Regions from separate parts of the Ureibacillus endophyticus genome, predicted to be linked through region 3. Evidence: a T-box and tRNA genes for the amino acid it is inferred to sense, from the RefSeq annotation. Region 3 holds a T-box; the other regions hold tRNA genes.
What was found. The T-box of region 3 lies ahead of ileS (isoleucine--tRNA ligase). A T-box ahead of a tRNA ligase gene usually reads a tRNA of that ligase, here a tRNA-Ile.

Region 1: it has a tRNA-Ile gene. The T-box ahead of ileS (isoleucine--tRNA ligase) is inferred to sense a tRNA for this amino acid. The anticodon was not compared.
Region 2: it has a tRNA-Ile gene. The T-box ahead of ileS (isoleucine--tRNA ligase) is inferred to sense a tRNA for this amino acid. The anticodon was not compared.

The regions. Positions count from the first base shown of each region.
Region 1 covers NZ_JAMYWW010000001.1:2,648,649-2,658,928, reverse strand. The annotation lists gene NKR20_RS13160 (DMT family transporter) at 1-773, shown strand, start outside; rRNA gene rrf (5S ribosomal RNA) at 947-1,062, shown strand; tRNA gene NKR20_RS13150 (tRNA-Val) at 1,074-1,149, shown strand; tRNA gene NKR20_RS13145 (tRNA-Thr) at 1,156-1,231, shown strand; tRNA gene NKR20_RS13140 (tRNA-Lys) at 1,239-1,313, shown strand; tRNA gene NKR20_RS13135 (tRNA-Leu) at 1,323-1,407, shown strand; tRNA gene NKR20_RS13130 (tRNA-Gly) at 1,436-1,510, shown strand; tRNA gene NKR20_RS13125 (tRNA-Leu) at 1,516-1,604, shown strand; tRNA gene NKR20_RS13120 (tRNA-Ala) at 1,636-1,711, shown strand; tRNA gene NKR20_RS13115 (tRNA-Met) at 1,728-1,801, shown strand; tRNA gene NKR20_RS13110 (tRNA-Ile) at 1,808-1,884, shown strand; tRNA gene NKR20_RS13105 (tRNA-Ser) at 1,898-1,990, shown strand; tRNA gene NKR20_RS13100 (tRNA-Met) at 2,183-2,259, shown strand; tRNA gene NKR20_RS13095 (tRNA-Asp) at 2,261-2,336, shown strand; tRNA gene NKR20_RS13090 (tRNA-Phe) at 2,346-2,421, shown strand; tRNA gene NKR20_RS13085 (tRNA-Gly) at 2,427-2,500, shown strand; tRNA gene NKR20_RS13080 (tRNA-Ile) at 2,509-2,585, shown strand; tRNA gene NKR20_RS13075 (tRNA-Asn) at 2,595-2,669, shown strand; tRNA gene NKR20_RS13070 (tRNA-Ser) at 2,673-2,763, shown strand; tRNA gene NKR20_RS13065 (tRNA-Glu) at 2,774-2,845, shown strand; rRNA gene rrf (5S ribosomal RNA) at 2,933-3,048, shown strand; tRNA gene NKR20_RS13055 (tRNA-Val) at 3,059-3,134, shown strand; tRNA gene NKR20_RS13050 (tRNA-Thr) at 3,141-3,216, shown strand; tRNA gene NKR20_RS13045 (tRNA-Lys) at 3,224-3,298, shown strand; tRNA gene NKR20_RS13040 (tRNA-Leu) at 3,308-3,392, shown strand; tRNA gene NKR20_RS13035 (tRNA-Gly) at 3,422-3,496, shown strand; tRNA gene NKR20_RS13030 (tRNA-Leu) at 3,502-3,590, shown strand; tRNA gene NKR20_RS13025 (tRNA-Arg) at 3,598-3,674, shown strand; tRNA gene NKR20_RS13020 (tRNA-Pro) at 3,683-3,759, shown strand; tRNA gene NKR20_RS13015 (tRNA-Ala) at 3,768-3,843, shown strand; tRNA gene NKR20_RS13010 (tRNA-Ala) at 3,950-4,025, shown strand; tRNA gene NKR20_RS13005 (tRNA-Met) at 4,042-4,115, shown strand; tRNA gene NKR20_RS13000 (tRNA-Ile) at 4,122-4,198, shown strand; tRNA gene NKR20_RS12995 (tRNA-Ser) at 4,212-4,304, shown strand; tRNA gene NKR20_RS12990 (tRNA-Met) at 4,497-4,573, shown strand; tRNA gene NKR20_RS12985 (tRNA-Asp) at 4,575-4,650, shown strand; tRNA gene NKR20_RS12980 (tRNA-Phe) at 4,660-4,735, shown strand; tRNA gene NKR20_RS12975 (tRNA-Gly) at 4,741-4,814, shown strand; tRNA gene NKR20_RS12970 (tRNA-Ile) at 4,823-4,899, shown strand; tRNA gene NKR20_RS12965 (tRNA-Asn) at 4,909-4,983, shown strand; tRNA gene NKR20_RS12960 (tRNA-Ser) at 4,987-5,077, shown strand; tRNA gene NKR20_RS12955 (tRNA-Glu) at 5,088-5,159, shown strand; gene NKR20_RS12950 (dipeptidase) at 5,311-6,246, shown strand; gene NKR20_RS12945 (isochorismate synthase) at 6,496-7,881, shown strand; gene menD (2-succinyl-5-enolpyruvyl-6-hydroxy-3-cyclohexene-1-carboxylic-acid synthase) at 7,874-9,589, shown strand; gene menH (2-succinyl-6-hydroxy-2,4-cyclohexadiene-1-carboxylate synthase) at 9,586-10,280, shown strand, end outside.
Region 2 covers NZ_JAMYWW010000001.1:248,430-258,709, reverse strand. The annotation lists gene NKR20_RS01315 (TRAP transporter permease) at 1-28, opposite strand, end outside; gene NKR20_RS01310 (DUF1850 domain-containing protein) at 15-533, opposite strand; gene NKR20_RS01305 (TAXI family TRAP transporter solute-binding subunit) at 603-1,619, opposite strand; gene NKR20_RS01300 (superoxide dismutase family protein) at 1,922-2,488, opposite strand; gene NKR20_RS01295 (putative motility protein) at 2,611-2,799, shown strand; gene NKR20_RS01290 (hypothetical protein) at 2,952-3,398, opposite strand; gene NKR20_RS01285 (YfbR-like 5'-deoxynucleotidase) at 3,639-4,286, shown strand; RNA gene ssrS (6S RNA) at 4,425-4,616, shown strand; gene istA (IS21 family transposase) at 4,959-6,245, shown strand; gene istB (IS21-like element helper ATPase IstB) at 6,242-7,006, shown strand; tRNA gene NKR20_RS01265 (tRNA-Glu) at 7,228-7,299, opposite strand; tRNA gene NKR20_RS01260 (tRNA-Asn) at 7,301-7,375, opposite strand; tRNA gene NKR20_RS01255 (tRNA-Ile) at 7,382-7,458, opposite strand; tRNA gene NKR20_RS01250 (tRNA-Gly) at 7,463-7,536, opposite strand; tRNA gene NKR20_RS01245 (tRNA-Phe) at 7,543-7,618, opposite strand; tRNA gene NKR20_RS01240 (tRNA-Asp) at 7,625-7,700, opposite strand; tRNA gene NKR20_RS01235 (tRNA-Ser) at 7,710-7,802, opposite strand; tRNA gene NKR20_RS01230 (tRNA-Met) at 7,814-7,887, opposite strand; tRNA gene NKR20_RS01225 (tRNA-Ala) at 7,908-7,983, opposite strand; tRNA gene NKR20_RS01220 (tRNA-Pro) at 7,992-8,068, opposite strand; tRNA gene NKR20_RS01215 (tRNA-Arg) at 8,075-8,151, opposite strand; tRNA gene NKR20_RS01210 (tRNA-Leu) at 8,159-8,247, opposite strand; tRNA gene NKR20_RS01205 (tRNA-Gly) at 8,253-8,327, opposite strand; tRNA gene NKR20_RS01200 (tRNA-Lys) at 8,364-8,438, opposite strand; tRNA gene NKR20_RS01195 (tRNA-Tyr) at 8,448-8,531, opposite strand; tRNA gene NKR20_RS01190 (tRNA-Thr) at 8,540-8,612, opposite strand; tRNA gene NKR20_RS01185 (tRNA-Val) at 8,618-8,693, opposite strand; rRNA gene rrf (5S ribosomal RNA) at 8,707-8,822, opposite strand; rRNA gene NKR20_RS01175 (23S ribosomal RNA) at 8,955-10,280, opposite strand, start outside.
Region 3 covers NZ_JAMYWW010000001.1:897,155-907,434, forward strand. The annotation lists gene NKR20_RS04385 (YlmH family RNA-binding protein) at 30-815, shown strand; gene NKR20_RS04390 (DivIVA domain-containing protein) at 913-1,464, shown strand; T-box leader at 1,600-1,840, shown strand; gene ileS (isoleucine--tRNA ligase) at 1,927-4,686, shown strand; gene NKR20_RS04400 (IS3 family transposase) at 5,085-6,410, opposite strand; gene NKR20_RS04405 (DeoR/GlpR family DNA-binding transcription regulator) at 6,657-7,448, shown strand; gene NKR20_RS04410 (class-III pyridoxal-phosphate-dependent aminotransferase) at 7,463-8,731, shown strand; gene NKR20_RS04415 (phosphotransferase enzyme family protein) at 8,775-9,782, shown strand; gene eat (ethanolamine permease) at 9,812-10,280, shown strand, end outside.

The DNA.
Region 1 (10,280 bases), 1.8 Mb from region 3:
CTATACTAATTATGAGTCCCTTATTTTTTTCGAAATATGTAAATGAAATTAAAATACTTTCAAAAAAAGATTGGCTCTTTTCTTCCGTAGCAGGAATCTTTTTAGCATTTCATTTTATTCTATGGTTTGAATCACTAAATTACACATCAGTAGCAAGTTCAACTGTTCTCGTAACATTACAACCTTTATTTGCTTTTATTGGAACATATCTATTTTTTAAAGAGAAAATTACAATAAAAACAATTGCTTCTGGATCGATTGCGGTTTTAGGAAGTTTCTTGATTAGCTGGGGAGATTTTAGAGTAAGTGGTAGTGCATTATATGGAGATATCCTCGCTTTAATTGCATGTGCATTAATTACAGGTTATTTACTATTTGGACAAGATGTACGAAAACGTATTTCCCTCATTACTTATACAATGGTTGTTTATTCGATAAGTACGGTTTGTTTATTCTTTTACGTATTAATAACAGGGGAATCTTTTGGTCCATATCCGACAATGGATTGGGTTTGGTTCTTGCTTTTAGCTATTATTCCGAACCTTCTTGGTCATACTCTTTTCAATTGGGCAGTTAAATGGGTAAGTACTAATGTTATTTCGGTAGCTGTGTTATTTGAACCTATCGGTGCTTCTATCCTTGCTTATTTTATTTTTTCAGAAAAGTTGATGACTACACAAATTATAGGTGGAGTAACAGTTATAATAGGTATTATGCTGTTTATAATAGATTTGAAAATTTTAAAAGGTTTTTTGAAAAAAGTACTTGATTAAGCATTTAATCTGATGTATATTATTACTTGTCCTTAACGACAAACAAAACTTTTAAGAGTAAAGTTCTAAGTTGAGGATAAGTTTTTCAACGATAACGATATAAAAAGTAATTGACTAATTTCGAAAGTAATGATATTATATAAGAGTTGCTTTTGAAAAAGTGAATAAATAAGTGAAGTGATGATGGCAAAGAGGTCACACCCGTTCCCATACCGAACACGGAAGTTAAGCTCTTTAGCGCCGATGGTAGTTGGGGGCTTCCCCCTGTGAGAGTAGGACGTTGCTTCGCTTATATACCCAGGAGGATTAGCTCAGCTGGGAGAGCACCTGCCTTACAAGCAGGGGGTCGGCGGTTCGAGCCCGTCATCCTCCACCATAAATTGCCGGTGTAGCTCAGTTGGTAGAGCAACTGACTTGTAATCAGTAGGTCGTGGGTTCGACTCCTATCGCCGGCACCATTTGTACGAGCCATTAGCTCAGTGGTAGAGCATCTGACTTTTAATCAGAGGGTCGAAGGTTCAAGTCCTTCATGGCTCACCAGTTTTATATGCGGGTGTGGCGGAATTGGCAGACGCACTAGACTTAGGATCTAGCGCCGCAAGGCGTGGGGGTTCGACTCCCTTCACCCGCACCATTTAAATAAATTATAATTTTAAGCACATGCGGAAGTAGTTCAGTGGTAGAACACCACCTTGCCAAGGTGGGGGTCGCGGGTTCGAACCCCGTCTTCCGCTCCAAATGTGCCGGGGTGGCGGAACTGGCAGACGCACAGGACTTAAAATCCTGCGGTAGGTGACTACCGTACCGGTTCGATTCCGGTCCTCGGCACCATTTTGCAAATCATAATATAAAATTTTTATTTGGGGCCTTAGCTCAGCTGGGAGAGCGCCTGCCTTGCACGCAGGAGGTCAGCGGTTCGATCCCGCTAGGCTCCACCAAATAAATTAATAATTTGGCGGCGTAGCTCAGCTGGCTAGAGCGTACGGTTCATACCCGTAAGGTCGGGGGTTCGATCCCCTCTGCCGCCATCTTTAGGACCTTTAGCTCAGTTGGTTAGAGCAGACGGCTCATAACCGTCCGGTCGCAGGTTCGAGTCCTGCAAGGTCCACCAATCGTCATAACACGGAGGAATACCCAAGTCCGGCTGAAGGGATCGGTCTTGAAAACCGACAGGCGGGTTAAACCGCGCGGGGGTTCGAATCCCTCTTCCTCCGCCATTCTTTATATGGTACAATGAAGTGTAAGTAAATTAATAATATTATCGCGGGGTGGAGCACGAACGAATAATCTTCGTAGCAAAACTTCAGCGTAACGATTTCGCAAGCTTCTTGAATTTACTAAACGAAATCGTGACGGTTCGATAATAGTTAATGCGTAAGTTTTTATTATATTTCTAACAATAACATTATCGCGGGGTGGAGCAGTTCGGTAGCTCGTCGGGCTCATAACCCGAAGGTCACAGGTTCAAATCCTGTCCCCGCAACCAAGGTCCCGTGGTGTAGCGGTTAACATGCCTGCCTGTCACGCAGGAGATCGCCGGTTCGATCCCGGTCGGGACCGCCATTAATTAATGGGTCGATAGCTCAGTTGGTAGAGCATTTGACTGAAGCTCAAAGTGTCGGCGGTTCGATTCCGTCTCGACCCACCATTAATGCGGGTGTAGTTTAATGGTAAAACCTCAGCCTTCCAAGCTGATGTCGTGGGTTCGATTCCCATCACCCGCTCCAATATACTTGGGCCTATAGCTCAGCTGGTTAGAGCGCACGCCTGATAAGCGTGAGGTCGATGGTTCAAGTCCATTTAGGCCCACCATGTAAATATTCCGAAGTAGCTCAGTGGTAGAGCAACCGGCTGTTAACCGGTTGGTCGTAGGTTCGAGTCCTACCTTCGGAGCCATAAGGGGAAGTACTCAAGAGGCTGAAGAGGCGCCCCTGCTAAGGGTGTAGGTCGGGTAACCGGCGCGAGGGTTCAAATCCCTCCTTCTCCGCCATACATAGTTAGGCCCGTTGGTCAAGTGGTTAAGACACCGCCCTTTCACGGCGGTAACACGGGTTCGAATCCCGTACGGGTCATAAAATTTTTCAAAATATATTTTTGGAAAATGGACTTGAAAATATCTTTAAATGTGATATTATAAATCTTGTCCAAAAAAATAATAGTCTAGTGATGATGGCAAAGAGGTCACACCCGTTCCCATACCGAACACGGAAGTTAAGCTCTTTAGCGCCGATGGTAGTTGGGGGCTTCCCCCTGTGAGAGTAGGACGTTGCTAGGCATATTACCCAGGAGGATTAGCTCAGCTGGGAGAGCACCTGCCTTACAAGCAGGGGGTCGGCGGTTCGAGCCCGTCATCCTCCACCATATTTTGCCGGTGTAGCTCAATTGGTAGAGCAACTGACTTGTAATCAGTAGGTTGAGGGTTCAAGTCCTTTCGCCGGCACCATTTGTACGAGCCATTAGCTCAGTGGTAGAGCATCTGACTTTTAATCAGAGGGTCGAAGGTTCAAGTCCTTCATGGCTCACCAGTTTTATATGCGGGTGTGGCGGAATTGGCAGACGCACTAGACTTAGGATCTAGCGCCGCAAGGCGTGGGGGTTCGACTCCCTTCACCCGCACCATTTAATTAAATTATAATTTTTAAGCACATGCGGAAGTAGTTCAGTGGTAGAACACCACCTTGCCAAGGTGGGGGTCGCGGGTTCGAACCCCGTCTTCCGCTCCAAATGTGCCGGGGTGGCGGAACTGGCAGACGCACAGGACTTAAAATCCTGCGGTAGGTGACTACCGTACCGGTTCGATTCCGGTCCTCGGCACCATTTATATGCGCCCGTAGCTCAATTGGATAGAGCGTCTGACTACGGATCAGAAGGTTGTGGGTTCGACTCCTGCCGGGCGCGCCATATATATACGAGAAGTAGCTCAGCTTGGTAGAGCACTTGGTTTGGGACCAAGGGGTCGCAGGTTCGAATCCTGTCTTCTCGACCATTTCAATTGGGGCCTTAGCTCAGCTGGGAGAGCGCCTGCCTTGCACGCAGGAGGTCAGCGGTTCGATCCCGCTAGGCTCCACCAATATAAAACTAACTTTTCTTCATAAATTATCTTGATAAAGCAATCTTATTAAAATAATTTACTTGAAGATTTATTTTTAATTATAAGAATTAATATTTAATATAATGGGGCCTTAGCTCAGCTGGGAGAGCGCCTGCCTTGCACGCAGGAGGTCAGCGGTTCGATCCCGCTAGGCTCCACCAAATAAATTAATAATTTGGCGGCGTAGCTCAGCTGGCTAGAGCGTACGGTTCATACCCGTAAGGTCGGGGGTTCGATCCCCTCTGCCGCCATCTTTAGGACCTTTAGCTCAGTTGGTTAGAGCAGACGGCTCATAACCGTCCGGTCGCAGGTTCGAGTCCTGCAAGGTCCACCAATCGTCATAACACGGAGGAATACCCAAGTCCGGCTGAAGGGATCGGTCTTGAAAACCGACAGGCGGGTTAAACCGCGCGGGGGTTCGAATCCCTCTTCCTCCGCCATTCTTTATATGGTACAATGAAGTGTAAGTAAATTAATAATATTATCGCGGGGTGGAGCACGAACGAATAATCTTCGTAGCAAAACTTCAGCGTAACGATTTCGCAAGCTTCTTGAATTTACTAAACGAAATCGTGACGGTTCGATAATAGTTAATGCGTAAGTTTTTATTATATTTCTAACAATAACATTATCGCGGGGTGGAGCAGTTCGGTAGCTCGTCGGGCTCATAACCCGAAGGTCACAGGTTCAAATCCTGTCCCCGCAACCAAGGTCCCGTGGTGTAGCGGTTAACATGCCTGCCTGTCACGCAGGAGATCGCCGGTTCGATCCCGGTCGGGACCGCCATTAATTAATGGGTCGATAGCTCAGTTGGTAGAGCATTTGACTGAAGCTCAAAGTGTCGGCGGTTCGATTCCGTCTCGACCCACCATTAATGCGGGTGTAGTTTAATGGTAAAACCTCAGCCTTCCAAGCTGATGTCGTGGGTTCGATTCCCATCACCCGCTCCAATATACTTGGGCCTATAGCTCAGCTGGTTAGAGCGCACGCCTGATAAGCGTGAGGTCGATGGTTCAAGTCCATTTAGGCCCACCATGTAAATATTCCGAAGTAGCTCAGTGGTAGAGCAACCGGCTGTTAACCGGTTGGTCGTAGGTTCGAGTCCTACCTTCGGAGCCATAAGGGGAAGTACTCAAGAGGCTGAAGAGGCGCCCCTGCTAAGGGTGTAGGTCGGGTAACCGGCGCGAGGGTTCAAATCCCTCCTTCTCCGCCATACATAGTTAGGCCCGTTGGTCAAGTGGTTAAGACACCGCCCTTTCACGGCGGTAACACGGGTTCGAATCCCGTACGGGTCATTCAAAACACACTCAAGATTGTTAAACAACTTGAGTGTGTTTTTTTATTTTATAAGATTTAATTAAACTATTTTATCTATATTTATGGTGAAGAAGCGAACAAAATATTATTATCAAAATGCTCATAACTATTAAATGAGGTGATGAACAAATGGAAATAATTGATTTGCATTGTGATGTTTTAGAAAAACTTTCTAGGTTGGAGGATGTGCAGTTTCGTAACGATTCCCGATTACATGCTAGCCTAGAAAATTTACAAAGAGGTAACGTGAAAGTCCAAATATTTGCGATTTTTATTGAACCACACATCCCACAAGAACAGAAATTTACTGAAGCGTTGAGACAAGTAGAAGCATTTCAAACTAAAGTATTAAATGAACCAGAGATGGTCCATATTACAAATTGGAAGCAATTAAACGAGCTACAGGATGGGCAAATAGGAGCAGTGTTAAGCTTAGAGGGATGTGATTGTATTGGCGATGATCTCTATAAGTTGAAATTGTTATTAGATGCTGGTGTAAAATTAGTAGGCTTAACTTGGAATTATGAAAATGCTGTTGGATATGGTGCATCAGAATCTCCTGATAAAGGACTAAAACCATTTGCAAAACAAGTAATTGAATTGCTGAATGAACACGATGTCATTATTGATGTTGCTCACTTAAATAAACAAGGCTTTGATGACTTACTTCCATTAGCCAAACATTTAATTGCTAGTCATTGTAATGCAAGAGCTCTATGTGACCATCCAAGGAATTTAAGCGATGATCAAATAAAACAGCTAGTTCAACATGGGGGACGAATCCATGTAGTTTTTTATCCGCCTTTTGTTAAGAAGAGTAAAGAGGTTACAACGATAGATGATTTAATAAAGCATATTACCCATATAGCAGCCCTCGTAGGTGTAGAACGTATTGGGTTTGGATCTGATTTTGATGGTATTGATTTAACTGTTGAACAATTAACAAATGCTTCTGAATATCAAAATATCACAAGTGCACTATCTAAAACTTTTACACAAAGTGAAATTGAGACTATGGCAAGTAAAGGATTTTTGAAATATCTCTCGGAAATTGGAATGCGTTAGAGTTTTTTCCTAGCGCATTTTTTTAATGGATAAAATTACACTCAAAATACTCAAAGTCATGATTGCAATATTCTATATGCGACTTGGATGTTGTGATAGAATAGATAGTGAAAAGTTTTAGTTTATTTATTACAAGCAGATGAAGCATTTCTGTTATCTTTAAGGGAATATTAAACCCCATAAGTAAAACATCAACTCGTCCAAATGGGTCGAGTTGTATTTTATTGCTTTTTAACGGAGGGAAATTTCATGCATCAGAAGTGGCTACAATCCACTGAAGTAGAAGTAGGAAATATAAATAGAGCGCAAACCTTCTACATTGAAACAATAGAAGTAAGTCGACTATCAGCATTAGCATTTTTTGCTGCTGGTGAGCAGAAATATAAAGGAAAACGCTTTTTTTGGCAAAACCGTGAAAAAACATTAACATTGGTTGGACTCGGCCACGCTTACGTTATTAAAAATAATGCAGGTGATAATCGATTTGACCAAATTGAAGAAGAATGGCGAGAATTAACGAAAAATATAATTAAAGAAGAAAGCGAGCCACAACCAATTTTATTTGGAGGCTTTACCTTTGATCCGGAAAATACAAAAACTGGTGAATGGGATGGTTTCCCACAAAGTTTGTTTGCCGTTGCTACATATCAGCTTGTTATTCGTAATGACAAAGCATATATCAGTATTCATTTAGTAACAGATAAAGCAAATAGCCTACAAGAATTCGATGCAATGCGTGTGGAACGAGACCATTTAATTCACGCTGCGCAAGTGAAAGAATTGAAGACTTATGAAAAGCCAGTAATGACAAAATATATGGAATTAAAAAAGCAGGATTATTTACAATCTATTGAAAAAGTAACGTCCTTAATTAAAGATAAAAAGGCTGAAAAGGTTGTTATTGCAAGGTCATTAGAAATGGATTTTGCTGAGACCTTATCATCACCTCAAGTATTATCACATGTGATCAATGAGCAACCAGAAAGTTATTTATTTGGATTAGAACAAGATGAATTATTATTCTTTGGGGCATCACCGGAACGACTGGTTAAAGTGAAGAATGGATATGCTTATTCTTCTTGTGTGGCGGGTTCAATAAAACGAGGAAAAACAGCAGATGAAGATAAGCAGCTTGGGGAGAATTTATTAAATGATTCAAAAAATCTCGGGGAACATCGTTATGTGGTTGAAATGATTGCTGATACATTCGAAAAAAATTGTACCGAATTCAAAGTGCCGAAACATCCGAAGCTTTTAAAAATTCGTGATATCCAGCATTTATATACACCAGTTGAAGGAAAATTGAAGCCAAATGCGACAATATTACAGCTTGTGAAAGATTTACATCCAACACCAGCTTTAGGTGGCGTTCCTCGTGAAGGTGCATTGTCAATTATTCGAAAATATGAAACGATGAATCGCGGTTTATATGCAGCTCCTATTGGATGGTTGGATGCAGAAGGAAATGGTGAATTTGCTGTTGCGATTCGTTCAGCGGCACTTATTAAGGATAAGGCTTATTTATATGCTGGTGGCGGTATTGTAGCAGACTCAGAGCCAGTTTCCGAATATGAAGAGACTTTAGTTAAATTCCGTCCAATGATTCGAGCTTTAGGAGGACAACTGAGTGAGTGAGCGTGAAATTTTATCCCAATATGTTTATAAAATGGTTGCATCATTAATTCAAAATGGCGTAAAAGATGTAGTTATTAGTCCTGGATCACGTTCTACACCACTTGCCTATGCTTTTGCATCTACTAAAAAAATAAAAACATATCGTCAAGTAGATGAACGTTCTGCAGCATTTTTTGCTCTTGGAATAGCGAAGGCAAAAGGACAACCTGTTGTATTATTATGTACTTCTGGTACCGCAGCAGCAAATTATTATCCTGCCATTGTTGAGGCAAAATATGCACGTATCCCTTTAATTGTGATAACGGCAGATCGCCCACATGAGTTACGTGAAGTAGGGGCGCCACAAGCCATTAATCAAATCCGATTATACGGTGAGCAAGTGAAATGGTCAGTGGAGTTTCCAATACCAGATGAAGCTCCACAAACATTACCATTTATCGAACGCCATATAGCACGTGGAGTGACGATAGCAAAAACATGTCCATTTGGTCCTGTTCACTTTAACGTACCTTTCCGTGAGCCATTATTAATTGATTTCCAAGAGGAATTAGTAGAAGGGAATTTTAAAAGTAGTTTTACTGGTCAATTAGTACCATCAAAAGAAGCTACGGACATGTTCACAGCTACTATCAATGAAACAATGAAAGGTTTTGTGATTATTGGTGAACTCGCATTAGGTACTGATTTACAACAATTGTGGTCCTTTATACGTAAACTAAAATGGCCAGTTTTAATTGAAAGCTTATCGAATATGCGCGGGAATGTACCTGAGGATTGTGAACAATATATCATCTCTACATATGATGCAATATTAAAAAATAAAGCATTCAAGGAAAAGGTGATACCTGATACGGTTATTCGCTTTGGTGCGCAACCCGTTTCGAAATTTTTATCGATCTTTTTAACGGAATCGATGCCAAAGAATTATATAGTCATCGATGAAGATCCGATGTTTAGAGATTCAACAGCAGTGTCCACACATTTTATCCATGCTAATATTGGTAGTTGGCTAGAAAACTTACAAATTGAAAATTCGATGGAATTTGGTTATTTTGCTGAGTGGCAAAAAGCTGAAGAAATTGCACGAAAACATATCCAATCCTATACAGAAGTTGAGACAGATGAAGGTGCAATTGTTCGTAATATCATTGAAAACCTTCCGAATAAAAGTGATTTATTTGTTAGTAGCAGTATGCCAATTCGCGATATCGATACATTCTTACTTCCAACTGAGAAAGATTTACAAGTCTTTGCAAATCGCGGAGCAAACGGAATTGATGGTGTCATGTCAACTGCCCTTGGATTTAGCCAAGGTAGAAATGATAGAGAGATGTTTTTATTAATTGGAGACTTAGCATTTTTACATGATGTGAATGCGTTAATTGCCACACGTTATCAGCAATGTCGTATTACTGTCATTGTATTGAATAATGATGGGGGAGGAATTTTCTCGTATCTTTCTCAATCAACTGTTGAACAATATTATGAAGACTTATTTGGCACACCAACTGCTCTTCAATTTGAAGAAGTTGCGAAAATGTATGATATGGAATATCTCCAAATTAAAGACTTCAATGAATTAGGGAAGTTCTTGGATAGTGAAAGAGAAAAGCCATTACGATTAGTTGAAATCTTTACGGATCGTGGTCAAAATGTAACCGCTCATCGAAATTTATGGCAACGTATTTCTGAGGAGTTAGAGCGATGATTGTAAGAGGCATAAATATCAATTTTCATTGCTGGAATGAAGAGGCGACAGATACGATAGTTTTGCTCCACGGCTTTACAGGAAGTGTTGCTACTTGGAATAAGGTTGCACAACTAATCCCGAATCACTATCGAATTGTAGCAGTCGATTTAATAGGACATGGCTTATCAGATGCACCAACCGAAGTAACAATGTACTCAATGGAAGAACAAGTAGAAGTTCTCCATGAACTATTTAAAGAGCTACATTTATCGAACTTCACATTACTTGGATACTCGTTAGGTGGACGTGTTGCATTATCATATGTTGCCAACTATCCAAATGAGGTAAATCATCTCATTTTAGAAAGTGCTTCACCAGGATTGAAAACAGAACAAGAACGTGAGGCACGCCGTATTTCAGATGAGAAATTAGCCGATGAAATATTGCAAAATGGCTTACAATCCTTTGTAGAAAAGTGGGAGAATATCCCTCTGTTCGAGTCTCAAAAAAAACTTCCCACAGAAGTACAGAAAAAAATCCGAGAAGAACGGTTATCTCAAAAGGAAATCGGCTTAGCGAATAGTTTACGTGGAATGGGTACAGGGGCACAAAAATCCCTTTGGACAAGTTTAAGCGACATTACCTTACCAGTTACATTGATTACAGGATCAATTGATGAGAAGTTCTGTAAAATCGCTCAGGAAATGGT
Region 2 (10,280 bases), 650 kb from region 3:
CTTTCGTCTGTTCATTATGCTTTACCATCTCCCATTACAGCTCCTTTCCATTTTTCAAATAACGAAACTTTTTCGACTTGGAACAAGTACGATTTACCCTTTTCCAAATGTTTTTTTAAATTATATGATTGTTGATTGTAAATAAACGATAAATCCATATCGATATTTCCTATATATATTGTAAAATCTGATAAAACCTTATCCTCATAAGACAATATGTATCTCCCATTTTCATACGTAAGCCTTTCTCCTTCTTCAGCGTATGCAGGCATTCCTATCGATACGTCTTCATATTCCATTGACACAAGCTTTAGATCCTTTGTCTTCGTAATCTCATAGGTTTCTAAAACATCTGTCCTATGAATTGAATGGGTGTACCTAATTTGAAATTCGTTTTCATTTGAGATGTTTATATAAACCTTTTCTGGTTGGTTTGTTCTTGTTTCCGTAAATGAAAAGACTAAATCTATTGGTAAAAAAAAGAAGCATGTAGCTACAATACCAAACGAAATGACCACCACTATTCGTTTCATGTAACCACCTCTATTGTTAGTAAAAAAATAGGGCTTGCAATTACAAGCCCCATTTTAATAACTGATTAATTATTGCTCATCAAAATATTTTTGTGCACCTGGATGAACATCAATTCCAATTCCATCTAAAGCAGTCTCCGCTTTAATAAATGCACCTTTTGCATGGCTGATTGAACCTGCGTTATCATAAATCGCTTTTGTAATTCCATAAGCAACATCTTCTGGTAAATCAGCTTTCACAGCAAGCATAGCTAGTACAGAAACAGTTGGCACATCAGTTTCTAACCCATAAGTACCAGCAGGAACTGTATCCGTTGCATAATAAGGATATTTTGAAATTAAACTTTCTGCCTTATCAGCTGCTACTGGAACGATTACAACGTCTGTAGTTGCACTTAAAGCTTCTACAGCCGCCGTTGGATAACCAGCTGTAATAAACGCAGCATCAATTTGGCCAGTTTGTAATCCATCTGTAGATTCACCGAAATCTAAATTTTGAGCTTGAATATCATCCATCGTTAATCCATGTACTTCTAATAATTGTTCAGCATTTGCATATGTTCCTGAACCAGGAGCACCTACCGATACTTTTTTACCTTTTAAATCTTCAAAAGAAGTAATTCCAGATTTTTCAGTTGTTACAAGCTGAACTGTTTCTGGATATAAACCACCGATTGCCACTAAGTCTTCTACAGCCGCGCCTTCAAACATAAGTTGACCATTTTTCGCATAGTAAGCAATATCTGTTTGAACAAAGGCAATTTCAGCATCACCATCTTTTAAAGCGTTTACGTTTGCAGCAGAAGCTTGTGATACTTCAGCAGTTGTTTTAATTCCAGTTTCATCAGTTATTAAGTCAGCAAATGTACCTCCCAAAGCATAATAAGTACCTTGAGTACCACCTGTTACTAAACTTAAAAATTTAATATCAGATTTAGTTTCCTCTGAAGACTTTTCCGTTGTCCCCTCTGTTGTAGTGTTATCAGTAGTACTTTCTGTATCCTTCGTCTCTTCCCCACCACATGCTACTAAAACTAGTAAAAGTAGACTCAAGATTGCGAAAAATAAAAACTTATTCTTCTTCAAAAAAACCCCTCCTCTGACATATTTGTAACATACAGTATAAATTTAACTATTATTCTAATGGAAAGTCAAATGTTTTAATATTCTACTAATTTAATAATAGCTTAAAAACAAATAAATAACCTCTTTAAATCAATATTTTCAATAATTATCAGAATATTAAGTAGTGCAATAATTTTAAGTGATCTTATTCTCACCCATATTTTGAATAACCAGATGCACTGACTTTTAAAGAGTATTTGCAACTCCAAAATAAAAAAACTGTAAGAAAAGGTTCGTTCTTCCCTTTTCCTACAGCTTAATAATTAATTTTTAAGTGTAATGACTCCACAAGCAATACGATCTCCCGAATTCCCTGATGGATCTGTAACATAATCATCCGGATGTTGATGAATTACAATTGCACTACCATCTTCATCAATAATTGTATTTTCTTTCCCAGGTTTAAGAGTTATATCTTTGGCTACTAATTCAACTTGAACATTTCCATCTTCTTCAGGTGTAATATTCGGTAAATCTCCTAGATGTGGGCCAGCAGGATTGTCAGTCCCGTGCTTTTTACCTGTTGGATTGAAATGGGCATCAGCTGACTCGAATGTAGGTTTTTCACATTTTCCTACTTCATGTATATGAAACCCATGTCCCCCCTCTGGAAGTCCTTTCACACCTAGAGATATTTGTACACCATCATCTCGTTCAGTCATTTCCATATGACCAATTTCATTTCCTTTTGTATCAATAATAGTTGCTGTTGCTTGCAAAGCTTCTGGTGCAGCTACTGAAATTTTTTCTTCATCTTTATTAAATCCAAAAAGATTACATCCACTTAGAATTACTGCTAATCCACTTAATAATAAAAATTTTTTCCACATAATTTATTAACCCTCCTCGTTGTGAGTATTACCAAGGGGGTATAAAAATATTCTTGTAATGTTTTTATTTCCCATTCACCAAATATAAAGATTACCGATAAAAGATAAAAGGAGGGAAACAAATGGATATTAGCTCTATAATGTCTGCTCAAGTAGCACAGCTTCAACATACTGTACAATTATCTATTATGGATAAAGCATTGAATATGGGTGCAGCCAGTGCTGTCGAAATGCTCAATCAATTACCACAACAACAAGCTTCTGCAGCAAACCATCCGTACAAAGGAACAGTAATTGACGTATCAGTATAATAATATCTACGGATTACACTTTACCCATCTAAAAATACATTTTAATCGGGTAGACATAAAAAAGCGCTAAAAATTAGCGCTTTCTAAAATGAATCATTAACAAATGCCTTTTCATTTTCTTGATATTTTAATAAACAATTAAAATACAATTTTTACCATAAATTTGGTTTTGCCACCATCAGCCACAATACGATTAATAAAATTACAATATATAACCATGTTGATTTCCTTAGATTAGCTATAAAAGTTGCTTTATTAAAATCAGTGGTGCCAAAAGTTTTTAAAGTTGGTTTAAAGGCTCTGGCTAAATAAAAAACAGAACTCATCATCCCAACAATTGTTAATACGATCCATGATGTTGTCCAAGTCCAACCGCTTAAAATAATTAGAAATATCCCAGAAACTACTAATACATGTCCGAAATGTTTAATTACATTAATCGCATATTGAAATGATTGAACAAAACCACTTAAATCAGCTTCTTCAGTCACTTCCATTTTCTTTAGCATAGGTATTAATGCAAATAGCGGTCCAATCGATCCAATAGCACTTAATATATGTAAATATAAGAAAATAGTATGTAACACTGTTCTACACATCCAATCATCTCTAATGTCTATAGTATATCATCACGGTAAATGCTATTTTTTGATAAAAACATGACAATTGCAAGTAATAATCCAACTTTTAGAGCATAATATATAAATTAAACAATTATTACTTATGTAAACTCTGTTAATTTCTAGTTAGATATTTGTAAAATCAAACACACTAGAAATAATACCTTATATTATTCAAATTAGAAGCATACATAGTTGTGCTAATACTAATAATCGGAGGTGGTCATTATAGGTATCCATAAATTTTTCACAAGCTTAAATGATTTAGAGCGAATTTTCCGTGCACCTGGTCGCTTTAAGTTTGAAGAACATAATGTTGCTGCACACTCATGGAAGGTATCTCAATATGCCATGTTTTTTGGGACATTAGAAGAAATGAACGGTGCAAAAGTAAACTGGAAATCATTATATGAAAAAACAATTAATCATGATTTTGCAGAAGTCTTTATTGGAGACATTAAAACTCCCGTTAAACATGCAAGTGTTGAATTAAAACAAATGCTTGCCCATGTAGAGGAAAAAATGATGGAAAATTTCATTAAAGAAGAAATCCCTGCTGAATTTCAGGAAATTTTCTCTATGCGAATGAAAGAAGGAAAAGATAATACCCTAGAAGGTCGTCTTCTTGAGTTTTCTGATAAACTCGATCAATTTTATGAGTCCTTTGCAGAATTAAAGCGAGGAAATACGGATAAAGAGTTTGTCATTATGTATCAACAAGCATTAAAAAATCTTTTGAAAATGCCGCTACCAGTGAGTGTGCGTTATTTTAGAAACGAAATTTTAAGTGATGTTATTAAGGAAGATACTCAAATTAATGTTGCAGCTTTAACACATGAAATTTTAAATAAATTAAATAAAAAATAAAGCTTTTCCTATGATGGAAGGCTTTTTTATTTTTCACTTTCTTAGGATATATTTTTTATATTCTAACTTATTAAAAATTTGACTTTTTTATCGTTACATACTTACTTGCACAAATAAATACAATCGTATAATATAACATTAAAGCTGCGTTGTTCGTACAAATATTAAGTTTTAACCTTTGAACTGTAAAAGGGAGTTTTAATCGAATAAGGAATGGCGAGCGTCACACTACGGTGAATGACGATATACAGGAATTATTCTGCGAACACCCACTTTGAGGAGTGGTGGTTTAAAACTTTCTATTAATAACTACGGCAAGGCGGCTTTGCCATACATACTGTATAGCAAGGCTTCTTTTATTAACACCTTAATCATTCATTATGATAAGGTGTTTTTTATTTATGAAAAGACATTCTTAAAGTAAACATATTGTTCTTTATGACAGTGTAAATAATCTTCGCTTCACTTACATGGACACACTACTAATTCTCTTATTCGTTCTAATTTGCTATGTGTACCTCTACTTACTTGTTATATAGGTTACTCCCCTATCTCCTAATGCTACACTTTATAACTCTATTACAAATGCTAATTTAAATATGTACATTCCCGCTTGAATAACAATGTACAAAAATGCTCGGGGTATACATACTGATCTAGAGGTGATTGGAAATGTATATTCAATTAAACGTAGAGACAACATTCGAACTGAAAAGTCTTACAGATTTAGCAGCATATAAACAAATAATGGAGCATTTAAAAATGAAAATTAATAAAAGTAAATTAGCAAGGGACATGGGTGTAGATCGTCGTACCATCGACAAATATCTAAACGGTTTCGTTCCCAAAAAGAACCGTAACAAACCATCTAAAATCGATGCGTTTTATCCAATAATCGCAAGTTTATTATCAGAGGATTCGAAGCAGGTGTTTTATTATCGTCGTAATCTTTGGCAGTATTTAAAAGATAATCATGGCTTAGGTTGTGCTCAATCAACGTTCCGCACTTATATTGCGAATACACCGGAATTCCAAGCTTATTTCGATAAAGATGAACGGATTCCAAGTATGAAAAACAGTGGTATTCGTTTCGAAACACGTCCAGGTAAACAGGCACAGTTAGATTGGAAAGAAAGTATTTTGTACGAAACAAAAGATGGTGAACAAGTAGAAATTAACGTAGCTGTTTTAATTTTGAGCCATTCACGTATGCGATTCTTTTATATGAGTATTTCAAAGTCGCAAGCTGTGCTATTTTCTTTCCTTACGGAAACGTTTGAAAAAATGGGTGGGGTGCCTGAAGAACTGGTTACAGACAATATGAAAACGGTCATGGATGAAGCGAGAACCGAATTTTCCAAAGGAAAAGTGAATGTGAAGTTTGCCCAATTTGCGCAAGATTTTGGTTTCAAAGTGAGACCTTGTATCGCAGGACGTCCGAAGACAAAGGGAAAAGTTGAAACAACGATGAAGCTACTTGATGAAATTCATGCTTATCAAGGGCAATTGAATATGGAAGAGCTACACATTTATATCGAACAATTGTGTAATCGTGTGAACCGTGAAGTTCATCAAGGGACAAATAAGATTCCATTACTTGAATTTCAAAAAGAAAAGAATCACTTACTCCAGCTACCAACTGAACGAGTAAGAGATTCCTTCAAAATCAACCATACACTTGTGAAAGTCAATGCATCTAACATGATTTCTTACAAGTCCAATCAATACTCTGTACCACCAGCGTATCAAGGAAAGAAAGTAAGTTTACAAGTATATGATGACCGATTATGGATTCATTATAACATGGAACTCATAGCGCAACATAAAATTAGTGACGCAAAACTCAATTATCAAGAGGCTCACTATCGTGAGACACTGTCGAAAGCGATGCCAAACTATCCAGATATTAATGATTTAGCCAAGCGAAATTTAGCAGCGATCGGAGACATCTATAAATGAATCAGTTTACAAACACAAACTATCAGCATCTCCTGCAAAACTTGGAGTATTTAAAACTCAAGGAAATGGGGCTTCATTTAAGTGAAGTCATTGACTTCAGTATCAAGAATGAACTTTCATTTATTGATACGCTCATTAAATTAACGAATTATGAGGTAGATGTACGTGAGCAAAACATGATTCACGCAATGGTGAAGGTCGCAGCCTTTCCACATCTAAAGGAAATGAAAGATTTTGATTTTGAATTTCAACCAAGTGTCAATCAGCAACAATTACGTGATTTTCAGAGCTTACGTTTTATTCAAGAAAACGAAAACATTGTATTTCTTGGTCCAAGTGGTGTGGGTAAAACCCACTTAGCTACGGCAATCGGCATTACAGCAGCGAAAAAAAGGACAAGTACCTATTTCATTAAGTGTCATGATTTAATTCAAAACTTGAAAAAAGCGCGCATTGAAAATCGTCTAGAAAGCCGTTTGAAACATTATACAAAGTATAAATTATTAATCATTGATGAAATCGGTTATTTACCAATCGATCCGGAGGACGCGAAGCTATTCTTCCAACTCATCGATGCACGTTATGAAAAGAAAAGTACGATTTTTACAACCAATGTGAACTTCAAATCATGGGAAGAAATTTTCCCAGAGCCGAAGTTAGCAAATGCGATTTTAGATTGCATTTTACATCACGCAAGTGTCGTAACTATTACTGGTGATTCGTACCGTCTTAAGCAACACCTCGAACCAGTAAACGAGTAATTTTGTACACCCTTAAACAAGCATAAATGTACATATTAACGTTGACATTTATACTCTATTTATATTCTTTCAATCTAAGCTTCTCATCATCAAGCTGAAATATTCTGCATACCTAGCATAATATAAATTTCATATTTCTCGGTCTGGTCTCTACTTCTGAGGCTCATAACGACTTTCATTAAATACAAAAAGACGTATAGCAAATGCTATACGTCTTCATATGACCCGTACGGGATTCGAACCCGTGTTACCGCCGTGAAAGGGCGGTGTCTTAACCACTTGACCAACGGGCCGTGGCTCCGAAGGTAGGACTCGAACCTACGACCAACCGGTTAACAGCCGGTTGCTCTACCACTGAGCTACTTCGGAATATTATGGTGGGCCTAAATGGACTTGAACCATCGACCTCACGCTTATCAGGCGTGCGCTCTAACCAGCTGAGCTATAGGCCCATAATGGAGCGGGTGATGAGAATCGAACTCACGACATCAGCTTGGAAGGCTGAGGTTTTACCATTAAACTACACCCGCATAAAATGGTGGGTCGAGACGGAATCGAACCGCCGACACTTTGAGCTTCAGTCAAATGCTCTACCAACTGAGCTATCGACCCACTTTATGGCGGTCCCGACCGGGATCGAACCGGCGATCTCCTGCGTGACAGGCAGGCATGTTAACCGCTACACCACGGGACCTCAAGTAAATGGCGGAGGAAGAGGGATTCGAACCCCCGCGCGGTTTAACCCGCCTGTCGGTTTTCAAGACCGATCCCTTCAGCCGGACTTGGGTATTCCTCCACTTTACTAAATGGCGGCAGAGGGAATCGAACCCCCGACCTTACGGGTATGAACCGTACGCTCTAGCCAGCTGAGCTACGCCGCCATATTTTTATTTGATTTTATTGGTGGAGCCTAGCGGGATCGAACCGCTGACCTCCTGCGTGCAAGGCAGGCGCTCTCCCAGCTGAGCTAAGGCCCCAATTAAAATGGTCGAGAAGACAGGATTCGAACCTGCGACCCCTTGGTCCCAAACCAAGTGCTCTACCAAGCTGAGCTACTTCTCGTATATATGGCGCGCCCGGCAGGAGTCGAACCCACAACCTTCTGATCCGTAGTCAGACGCTCTATCCAATTGAGCTACGGGCGCATATAAATGGTGCCGAGGACCGGAATCGAACCGGTACGGTAGTCACCTACCGCAGGATTTTAAGTCCTGTGCGTCTGCCAGTTCCGCCACCCCGGCACATTTGGAGCGGAAGACGGGGTTCGAACCCGCGACCCCCACCTTGGCAAGGTGGTGTTCTACCACTGAACTACTTCCGCATGTGCATTGATTTTCTGGCAAGTTTTTAATAAAACTGGTGAGCCATGAAGGACTTGAACCTTCGACCCTCTGATTAAAAGTCAGATGCTCTACCACTGAGCTAATGGCTCTCTATAAGATGGTGGAGGGGGACGGATTCGAACCGCCGAACCCGAAGGAGCGGATTTACAGTCCGCCGCGTTTAGCCACTTCGCTACCCCTCCAGAAAGGATGCCGGCGATAGGAGTCGAACCCACGACCTACTGATTACAAGTCAGTTGCTCTACCAACTGAGCTACACCGGCATATATGGTGGAGGATGACGGGCTCGAACCGCCGACCCCCTGCTTGTAAGGCAGGTGCTCTCCCAGCTGAGCTAATCCTCCATTTTTGAAACAAGCGAAGCGACGTCCTACTCTCACAGGGGGAAGCCCCCAACTACCATCGGCGCTAAAGAGCTTAACTTCCGTGTTCGGTATGGGAACGGGTGTGACCTCTTTGCCATCATCACTTCACTTGTCCATGGATGTACTGGCTTCGCCGTTGCAACATGGATGTTGCGCTCTTAGGCGAAGTTCCTATTTCATTTTTGAGAGCTTGTACTCTCAAAACTGGATAAAGACATTGACTAACGACCATTCAAGTTAGTGGTTAAGTCCTCGATCGATTAGTATTCGTCAGCTCCATGTGTCGCCACACTTCCACCTCGAACCTATCTACCTCATCGTCTTTGAGGGATCTTACTTACTTACGTAATGGGAAATCTCATCTTGAGGGGGGCTTCATGCTTAGATGCTTTCAGCACTTATCCCGTCCATACATAGCTACCCAGCGATGCCTTTGGCAAGACAACTGGTACACCAGCGGTATGTCCATCCCGGTCCTCTCGTACTAAGGACAGCTCCTCTCAAATTTCCTACGCCCACGACGGATAGGGACCGAACTGTCTCACGACGTTCTGAACCCAGCTCGCGTACCGCTTTAATGGGCGAACAGCCCAACCCTTGGGACCGACTACAGCCCCAGGATGCGATGAGCCGACATCGAGGTGCCAAACCTCCCCGTCGATGTGGACTCTTGGGGGAGATAAGCCTGTTATCCCCGGGGTAGCTTTTATCCGTTGAGCGATGGCCCTTCCATGCGGAACCACCGGATCACTAAGCCCGTCTTTCGACCCTGCTCGACTTGTAGGTCTCGCAGTCAAGCTCCCTTGTGCCTTTACACTCTACGAATGATTTCCAACCATTCTGAGGGAACCTTTGGGCGCCTCCGTTACCTTTTAGGAGGCGACCGCCCCAGTCAAACTGTCCACCTGACACTGTCTCCTACCCCGATAAGGGGTACGGGTTAGAATTTCAACACAACCAGGGTAGTATCCCACCGACGCCTCCCTCGAAGCTGGCGCTCCGAGTTCTCTGGCTCCTACCTATCCTGTACAAGTTGTGCCAAAATTCAATATCAGGCTACAGTAAAGCTCCACGGGGTCTTTCCGTCCTGTCGCGGGTAACCTGCATCTTCACAGGTACTATAATTTCACCGAGTCTCTCGTTGAGACAGTGCCCAGATCGTTACGCCTTTCGTGCGGGTCGGAACTTACCCGACAAGGAATTTCGCTACCTTAGGACCGTTATAGTTACGGCCGCCGTTTACTGGGGCTTCAATTCAGAGCTTCGCTTACGCTAACCCCTCCTCTTAACCTTCCAGCACCGGGCAGGCGTCAGCCCCTATACGTCACCTTACGGTTTTGCAGAGACCTGTGTTTTTGCTAAACAGTCGCCTGGGCCTATTCACTGCGGCTCTCTTTCGAGAGCACCCCTTCTCCCGAAGTTACGGGGTCATTTTGCCGAGTTCCTTAACGAGAGTTCTCTCGCACACCTTAGGATTCTCTCCTCGACTACCTGTGTCGGTTTGCGGTACGGGCACCTCCCGCCTCGCTAGAGGCTTTTCTTGGCAGTGTGAAATCAGGTACTTCG
Region 3 (10,280 bases):
TACTATTGTTTATAAGGTGGAGTGAATTAATGGAACATTTAATCCAACATTTTCGAAAAGATGAACAACCCTTTATTGAAAAAGTAATTGGCTGGCAAAGAGAAGTAGAAGATCGTTTTGCACCAAAATTAACAGATTATTTAGATCCCCGCGAGCGCTTCATTGTTAACTCGGTTATAGGGCAAAGTAATGAAATAAAAATCGTAGCAGATGGTGGTTTTCTTGATGCTGAAAGACAACGTATGTTAATCGCTCCTAATTACTTTGAACCAACAAAAGAGGATTTTCAAATCTCCATTTTTTCTGTGAACTATCCTTCAAAATTTGTTAATTTAAAACATCCTGATATCTTAGGTGCATTATTATCAATAGGTTTAAATCGTGGGAAATTCGGGGATATCCATATTGATGGTGATACCATCCAGATTTCAGTAGCACAAGAAATAGAAGAATATGTCGCGATGAATTTAACGAGTATCGGTAAGGCAAAAGTACAACTAGAAAAAGTAGATGAAGAGTCGAAATTAATTAAAATGGTTCAAGAATGGGTAAGTAAATCATATACTATTTCGTCGATGAGATTAGATACTGTTCTTGCATCAATTTTTAATGTTTCAAGACAAAAATCCCAGAATCTAATTAATGCTGACAAAGTAAAGGTTAATTGGACAATAATTGATGATACTTCATTTGAACTTCAAGAAGGGGATATCGTATCAGTCCGAGGTTTAGGAAGAGTAAAAATCCTTATGACAGAAGGTAGGACGAAAAAGGATAAAATTCGACTTCAAATAGGTCGTTTAGAGCAAAAATAGCAGATTACAGTGAAAACTTACGAAAACTTGATGTCAAGGAACAGTTAGCGAGTTATAATAGTTTTATATATTTAAAAGAGAGAAGGAGTGTTGACCAATGCCATTATCACCTCTTGATATACATAATAAGGAGTTTACTCGGGGTTTTCGCGGTTATGCGGAAGATGAAGTAAATGAATTTTTGGATCAGATTATAAAAGATTATGAGATCATTTTGCGTGAAAAAAAGGAACTTGAAGAAAAAGTAAAGTCAATGACGGAGCAAATGAATCGCTACAACATTTTAGAGGAAACACTACAAAAATCAATTATTGTTGCTCAAGAGGCTGCAGAAGAAGTTCGTCGTAATTCACAACAAGAAGCAAAATTAATCATAAAAGAAGCCGAAAAAAATGCTGATCGAATTGTTAATGATGCATTGGGTAAAGCACGTAAAATTGCCATAGAGATAGATGAATTAAAGAAACAATCAAAAGTATTCCGTAACCGCTTCAAAATGTTAGTAGAAGCCCAATTAGATTTATTAAATACAGATGATTGGGAGCACTTAATGGAATATGATATCGGTTTAACGGACATTCAAAATCATGTACGAAACGATCAGGGCAATGTTGAACTATCGAAAGAAGAATTAGATAATCTTTTATAATTAATTCTTGTATGTTGAAGTTTCGTGTGAAATAAGAAAAAGGGAGAGTTTAACAAACCGCCCCATTTTCTTTTTTACTTGACTCATTTTATCTATTTCCATATACTGATACACGAGTATAAAAATTTGTATATTTAATTAGCATTGACGGAGACAGTACTTATTGAAGGTGGACTAAGCGATTCGAGGATGGTGCAAGCTCGAACGAAACTATCAAAAAGGAAAATCACTCCGGAGCTAAATCGCTGAAAAAGTGATGAATCAGTTTAAGTAAGCGATTTCGTATTTCACGACGTTACAGTGTCTAAGAGGCAAGTTAATTTTTTTAACTTGTAAATTAGGGTGGTACCACGAGTAAAAGTTTCTCGTCCCTTTGAGGGATGAGAAACTTTTTTTATTTCTCTTAAATTACCACATTATGTTTTTCAACCTGAACACTTATACATTTAGGAGGATTTTTTAATGGTAGAGTATAAAGATACGTTATTAATGCCAAAAACAGATTTCCCAATGCGCGGAAATTTACCAGCAAATGAACCAAAAATGCAAGAAAAATGGGATGCAATGGACATCAATAAACTTGTAAATGAACGTACAAAAGATCGTCCTCATTTTGTTTTACATGATGGCCCTCCATATGCAAATGGAGATATCCATATTGGTCACGCATTAAATAAAGTAATTAAAGATATGATTAACCGTCATCGTTCAATGACAGGTTACCATGTACCATATATTCCAGGCTGGGATACTCATGGTTTACCGATTGAGCAAGCATTAACTAATAAAGGTGTTAAGCGTAAAGAATTAACGATTGCTGAATTTCGTGAGCTTTGTGAAAAGTATGCTTACGAACAAATTGAAAATCAAATGGCTCAATTCAAACGTTTAGGTGTACGTGGAGATTGGGAAAATCCATATATTACGTTAAAACCTGAGTTTGAATCACGCCAAATTGAAGTATTTGGGAAAATGGCGGAAAAAGGCTATATTTACAAAGGTTTAAAACCAGTTTATTGGTCTCCATCTTCTGAATCTGCATTAGCAGAAGCTGAAATCGAATATAAAGATATTAAATCTCCGTCTATTTATGTAAGTTTTGAAATTAAAGATGCAAAAGGTGTCGTACCAGAAGATGCAAAGTTTATTATTTGGACGACAACACCATGGACAATTCCAGCAAACTTAGGGATTTCTTTAAATCCTGAAATTACGTATGTAGTCGTAGCTGTTGGCGATAAAAAATTCATTATTGCTAAAGATTTATTAAAATCTGTTTCTGAGACGCTAGAGTGGGAAAACCCAGAGGTAATTCAAGAAGTTCAAGGTCAAGAGTTAGAATATGTTGTTGCAAAACACCCTATTTATGATCGTGATTCTTTAGTGATGGTTGGTGATCATGTAACAACAGAAGCTGGTACAGGATGTGTTCATACAGCACCAGGTCACGGAGAAGATGACTTCATGGTAGGTAAAAGATATGGTCTTGAAGTTCTTAGCCCAGTAAATGACCAAGGTTGCTACACACATGAAGCACCAGGATTTGAAGGTATTTTCTATGATGATGCAAATAAAGTCATCACTGAAAAATTAAAAGAAGTAGGCGCATTAGAAAAATTATCATTCTTTACGCACTCATATCCACATGACTGGCGTACGAAAAAGCCAGTAATTTATCGTGCAACGCCACAATGGTTCTGTTCTGTTGAGGCATTCCGCGATCAATTATTAGAAGCGGTGGAAAATACAACATTTACTCCAGCATGGGGTGAAACTCGTCTTTACAATATGATTCGTGACCGTGGTGATTGGTGTATTTCAAGACAACGTGCATGGGGTGTACCAATTCCAGTATTCTATGCTGAGAATGGTGAAGAAATTATTACACCTGAAACAATTGCACATGTGTCTCAATTGTTCCGCGAACATGGTTCAAATATCTGGTTCCAACGTGAAGCAAAAGATTTATTACCTGAAGGATTTACTCATCCAGGTAGTCCAAATGGCAAATTCACAAAAGAAAATGACATTATGGACGTTTGGTTTGACTCAGGTTCATCTCACCAAGGTGTACTTGTTGAACGTGGTATGAAATATCCAGCAGACCTTTATCTTGAAGGTTCTGACCAACATCGTGGATGGTTTAACTCATCATTAATCACTTCTGTGGCGATTAATGGTTATGCTCCTTATAAAGGATTATTAACACACGGATTCGTACTTGATGGCGAAGGACGTAAAATGAGTAAATCTTTAGGAAATGTTATCATTCCTGAAAAAGTAATGAACCAATACGGTGCTGACATTTTACGCTTATGGGTAGCATCTGTGGATTATACAGGTGACGTGCGAATTAGTATGGATATGTTAAAACAAATTTCAGAAGTATATCGTAAAATCCGAAACACGCTTCGTTTCTTACACGGTAACATTTCTGACTTTAACCCAGCAACGGATCGTGTAGCTTATGAAGATTTAAACGAAATGGATCAATATATGTACATGCGCTTGCAAGATGTATTAAAAGCAGTGCGTAATGCTTACGATCGATATGAGTTTGCATCTGTATATCACACAATTAATAACTTTGTTGCAGTTGAATTATCCGCATTATACTTAGACGTTGCGAAGGACGTTGTTTATATTGAAGCAGTAGACAGCAAAAATCGCCGTGCTATGCAAACAGTGATGTATGATACTCTGCAAACATTATTAAAAGTGTTAACACCAATTTTACCGCATACTACAGATGAACTATGGTCTTACTTAAACGAAGAAGCAGTTTCTGTTCAATTAACAGACTTCCCTGAAGTAGATGAACGTGAAAACTTCCCACAATTACGTGCGAAATGGGAACGTTTAATTGAAGTTCGTGACGAAGTATTAAAAGCGTTAGAAGAAGCTCGTAACGCAAAAACAATTGGTAAATCTCTTGAAGCTAAGGTAACAATTTATGCAGATCAAGATGTTTTAGATTTACTAAATGAAGATGCAAAACAATTTGCACAAAGCTGTATCGTTTCTCAATTAGTTATTGCTGGTTCAAAAGATAGTGCCCCTAGCGATGCGCTTGTTCTAGAAAAAACTGCTATTTTAATCGAAAAAGCAGATGGTGAAAAATGTGAACGCTGCTGGTCTTACTCAGAATCAGTAGGGCAAAATGAAAATCACCCAACACTTTGCGGACGTTGTTCAGAAGTTGTAGATAAATACTACGTATAATGAAATGTTTAAAACTGTACCAAAAGCTTATGCTTTCGGTACAGTTTTTTTATTATATTAGGGAAAGATTCTGTAAGTTGATCCTAGTGCTCATGAGGGGTTATTACTTGTTTTTTCTTGCCGTCTTAGTAGTAGGAGAAGAAAAAATATTATACGTTGTTAAATCGAATTTTTAAGATTGCATTCCGATTTTTGATAGTGCAGTAGGAGATTATTTAACTTTGATTTATTTAGTTTCTTATCATGCAAACGATATGATTTAATTTATTATTCAAATTAAAAATTTACTTGTTACCCCCAAAAATATTCGCTTATAAGTTTTTTTAAAATCCAAAGAAAAGTAGACATTGTCTGTTTTTAATGTGGTACCCAAGTCAAGGACAAACTAAAAAAAGAGTTTAAGCTATTAAGAGATGGTTTCTGTATTGTACAGGAGCCATCTTTTTTAGATTCCATTGATAACGATAATTGTTGTAGTAAACCATGTAGTGATCGATTTTAGCGCGTAACTCATCCAGTGTTTTGACCATGCTGAAATCAACTTCGTCTTTTAAGTGTCCGAAAAAGGATTCCTGTGGTGCGTTATCCCAACAGTTGCCTCGACGTGACATCGATTGACCAAGTTTATAGTGCTTTAAAAGCTTTTGGAATTTTGGACTTGTATAATGAACACCTTGATCTGAATGGATGAAGGCTTCTGGATGGAGCTTTACACGTTTATTGCGGAATAGTTTCTCAACAGTTTTTGTTGCGAGGTCCAGCGTAATACGATCTGATACATGATAAGCTAAAATTTCATTGGTAGACCCGTCTTTAATGGTCGACAAATAAGCCATTGTTCCGTTATAGGGAATATAGCTAATGTCTGTTAATAGGACTTTGCCTGGTACACCTTGCTTAAATTGGCGCTCTAGCTTATTTGGCACAACACGATGTTCTTTTGTTGCTTTCGCTATTTGTTTATACGGATTGGCTTTGCGGTGAGGGCAGACAATTCCATACTTTCGCATAATACGTTGGATTTTCTTGCGATTCATCACGATGCCAAAGTCGTGTTCAAGTGTCATTTTAATTGAACGTGACCCCTTCTTATAACCACGGCGATTGAAGGCTTTTAAGATCAAATCACGTGCTTCTCTATCCTTCAACTCTTTCGTTGCACGTGTCTCACTTGTCTTTAAATAGTTGTAATAACCAGAACGTGAGACGTTTAAAAGTGCGCAAAAATAAGTCACCATTCGTTTAAATGGAAACTGCTCTAGTGTATCGGAAATCAGTTGGAATACCTTATTTGTGCTTAATTTTTGACTGGTGTTTAGCAGCCTCCTTTCTGTCACTTCGAGCTTTTTTAGCATCTCTACTTGCCCTTCTAGTAGTTCAATACGTGCTGCTTGTCTTCCGAGAACTTCTGCCATCGTTAATTCACGCTTTATAGGTCTTCCGGAACTCGTTTTACGTGTATCGGTTAGCCCAATTAAACCATTTTTCTCATACGCTTTTCTCCAACGAGAGGAGGCTTGTTCAACACGTTTCATGCCTATTACTTCAATATCAAAACCGTATTCCTCAAAAATTCGCCGAGGTGTTTTGCCTGCTAAATATTCATCTATAAATTTACTTTTAAATGCATCTGCGTAAGTAATGGTACGTTCGCTTACCTTTAATACATGTGGATTCTTTTGTAGTTGTTCAATCTGTTCTGGTGAAAATAATTGTTTACTCATCGCTGTCTTCTGTCCGTCCTTATTCCTCTTGAAAGTCTAGTATATAAAAAATACCTGTGAATAGCACACTCTTTTTCAAGTGTCCTATCCACAGGTACCATATTATTTCTTTGGATTTTTTATTTTTACGATGAAATGGTTTCTGCAGAAAATGTTAACAATCCACAAAAATGAATTAAAAGAATGTGTAATGTTGTGAAATGTTGTGGAATATATTGAACTACAAAATATGGAGTTGATGAAAAAATGTCATTTTCATTTGAAGAAAGAAAAAAAGTAATTTTAGATCTACTGGATTTAAATGGAAAAGTAAAAGTGAGTGATGCTGAATCTCTATTAAATGTATCAGGTGAAACTATTCGAAGAGATATGGAACGGTTAGAGAAGGAGGGATATTTACACAAAGTTTATGGTGGTGCAGTAAAAGTAAAAAATCGATTTGAACAAAATTTTGAGCAAAAAGTGATGATCAATCATCTAGAAAAAAGGCTAATATGTAAGGCGGCAGCTAGCATCGTTGAAGATGGTGATGTCATTTTTATTGGCTATGGTTCAACAGCATACGAAATGGTGCGGTTTTTAACGGATAAGAGAAATGTAACGATCATTACGAATTCGCTTCCTGTATTTCTATTAGCAACAGAATGTTTTTCAGGGAAAATTCTTTTTTCAGGAGGTGAATATGAAAAAGAACAAAAATTCACAGGTGGACCTTTGGCAGAATCCTTTTTTAACCAATTAAAAGCATCGAAAGCTTTCATTGCAGCTGGGGGAATTTCATTAAATGACGGAGTTACGGATTATGAAATTCCTGGAGCTAGTATCTCTAGAAAGATGATAGAACGTGCTGATAATGTGATTATTTTAGGAGACCATACAAAATTTGGGGTTTCAACTTTCGTGAAAATTTGTGATTTAAAAGAAGCTTCTATGATTATTACAGATAAAAATTGTTCAACTCAATGGCAAGAAAAATTATCTGAGTTACAAATTGATCTCTTAATTGCGAGTGAAAAATATGAAAATCTCATCATATAAGGGTGGCGAAGTAAATGAACTTTTTTGAAAACAAAAAGGATATATTACAAAAATCAATTGAGTGGTGGAACCCAGGAAAAACAAAGCAATGGCAGAAAGACGGGATTGACCTCGTTATTGGAAAAAGAGAAGGGTATTATTTCTATGATATGGATGGGAAAAAATTAATGAATGTCCATTTAAATGGAGGAACTTATAACTTAGGACACCGAAATCCAGAATTAATTGAAACATTAATTGAAGCAACGAATTATTTTGATATCGGAAATCATCATTTCCCATCGATTACAAGAGCGCAATTAGCTGAACAATTGGCTAAATGTACACCTGAGGGATTAAAATATACGATATTTTCAAGTGGTGGTAGTGAAGCAATTGATGTGGCATTGAAGTGCGCGCGGTATGCTACGAAAAGGAAAAAATTTATTTCCATAAAAAATGGTTATCATGGCCATACAGGTTTGGCCGTATCATTAGGTAATGAACGATATTCGAAATTATTCCTTAGTGAAGGTGACTCTAATGAATTTGTTCATGTACCATTTAACGATTTAACTGCTATGGAACGAGAACTTTCAAAAGGGGACGTAGCTGCAGTTATTATTGAAACTATTCCAGCGACATATGGATTCCCATTACCGTTTCCAAATTATTTAGCAACTGTCAAAGAAATGTGTGAACGTTACGGAACGGTGTATATAGCGGATGAAGTACAAACAGGATTAATGCGCACAGGGAAACTTTGGGGAATAGAGCATTATAATGTAAAACCAGATATTTTAGTTACAGCAAAAGGTCTAGGTGGAGGAATATATCCGATTGCAGCAACAGTAGTAAATGAACGTGCTGGTGGCTGGATGAATGAAGATGGACTAGCACATATTTCTACATTTGGTGGTGCTGAACTAGGTTGTATTGTTGCGAGTAAAGTATTAGAAATATCCCAACGTCCACAAGTGATTAAGAATGTGGATTATGTAGCTAGATATTTAAGAGCAGGGTTAGAACGTATTCAACAACAATATCCGGATTTCTTTGTTGGTATAAGACAACTAGGCGTAGTAATGGGACTTGAATTTGAACATCCAGAGGGAGCTAAATATGTGATGAGTAGTCTTTATAAACACGGGGTATGGGCGATTTATTCAATGCTTGACACTAGAGTTTTACAATTTAAACCAGGTTTATTGTGCAATAAGGAATATTGTGATGAACTACTCGAAAAATGTGAAGCAGGTATAAAGGAAGCAAGTCAACAAATCAAATATAGTTTTACACGTTAAAGTTGCAAATGGGGATAGAAACTATAACAGGGAGGATGTTTCTATGGAACAAATGAATAATTCAACTTTAGATAGAAATCTTCAAATCTTTCATGATGTAGCAAAAAAATCTACAAAAAGATATCACTTTTTAAATAATGCTCAAATAAAAATGCTCGACTATTCAGAGAATGCTACTTATCTAATTCAAAAAGAACATGAGAAATATATATTACGTGTTAACCGTCCAAATTATCATCGTAAAGAAGAAATAGAAGCGGAAATTAACTGGTTGTTAACATTACATGATGAATCAGAAATAGAAGTATCGTTGCCGATCAAAGCGGATGATGCTACTTTTGTAAACGCTGTCGAAATAGATGGCACAACATATTATAGTTCTTTATTTACATTTGTTAATGGTAAAGCACCTGATGAAAATAAAGAAGAAGATTTAGTAAAGCAGTTTGAAATGATCGGTAAAATTTCAGCGACATTTCATAAATATATGATTGATAACCATGAGAAATATAAAAATTATAAACGAATGACTTGGGATTACGAAACAATACTCGGTGAAAATCCTAAATGGGGAAGATGGCAAGATGGCAGAGGAATGACACCGGAAAGAATTGCTTTATATAATCGAGCATCAAATACAATTAAACGAAAGTTAGAACAATTTGGGAAGGATAAGACGAGATTTGGTCTTATTCATTCGGATTTACGTTTAGCAAATCTATTAATCGATGGTAAGAAAATTAGAGTAATTGATTTTGATGATTGTGGATTTTCTTGGTACCTTCATGATTTGGGCTCATCATTAAGTTTTATTGAACATAAGCCATATGTAAATAATCTGGTTCAATCTTGGTTAACGGGTTATACATCGATAAGGTCACTTACACAAGAGGAAATCGAAATGATTCCAACATTTATCTTAATGCGACGATTACAGTTAATTTCTTGGATTGGAAGTCGTGATAATGATACCTCTAGATATTATGGTGAAGACTATACAATTCAAAGTGATTCCCTCGTGTTAGATTATTTAGCGAAGTTTGAAAATTAATTAGCTATTAAAAGGAGGGTAAAGGTTATATGTCATCTAAAAAAGAGACAGTAACGCTAAAGAAAGCTTTAACACCTATTCATTTGTGGACAATTGGTGTTGGAATTGTGATTTCCGGTAACTATTTTGGTTGGAATTTTGGTCTTCTTGAATCAGGTTATCTGGGAATGGTTATTGCTACAGTTGTAATGGCAATTATGTATTTAACAATGACATTAGGAATTGCAGAATTGTCAACTGCGTTACCTTATGCAGGTGGACCCTATTCCTTTGCAAGAAGGGCAATGGGGAAATACTTCGGTTTTATTACCGGTGTTGGTGTCGTTTTACAATATGTAATTGCAGCACCAATCATTGCAATTGGAATTGGTGGGTATATTAGCTTTTTATTTCCTTCTGTTTCAACAGTAATGGCAGCAGCCATCATGTATATATTATTTATGATTATCCATATTATTGGAATTAAAGAATATGCCACAATCGAAATGATATTAGTAT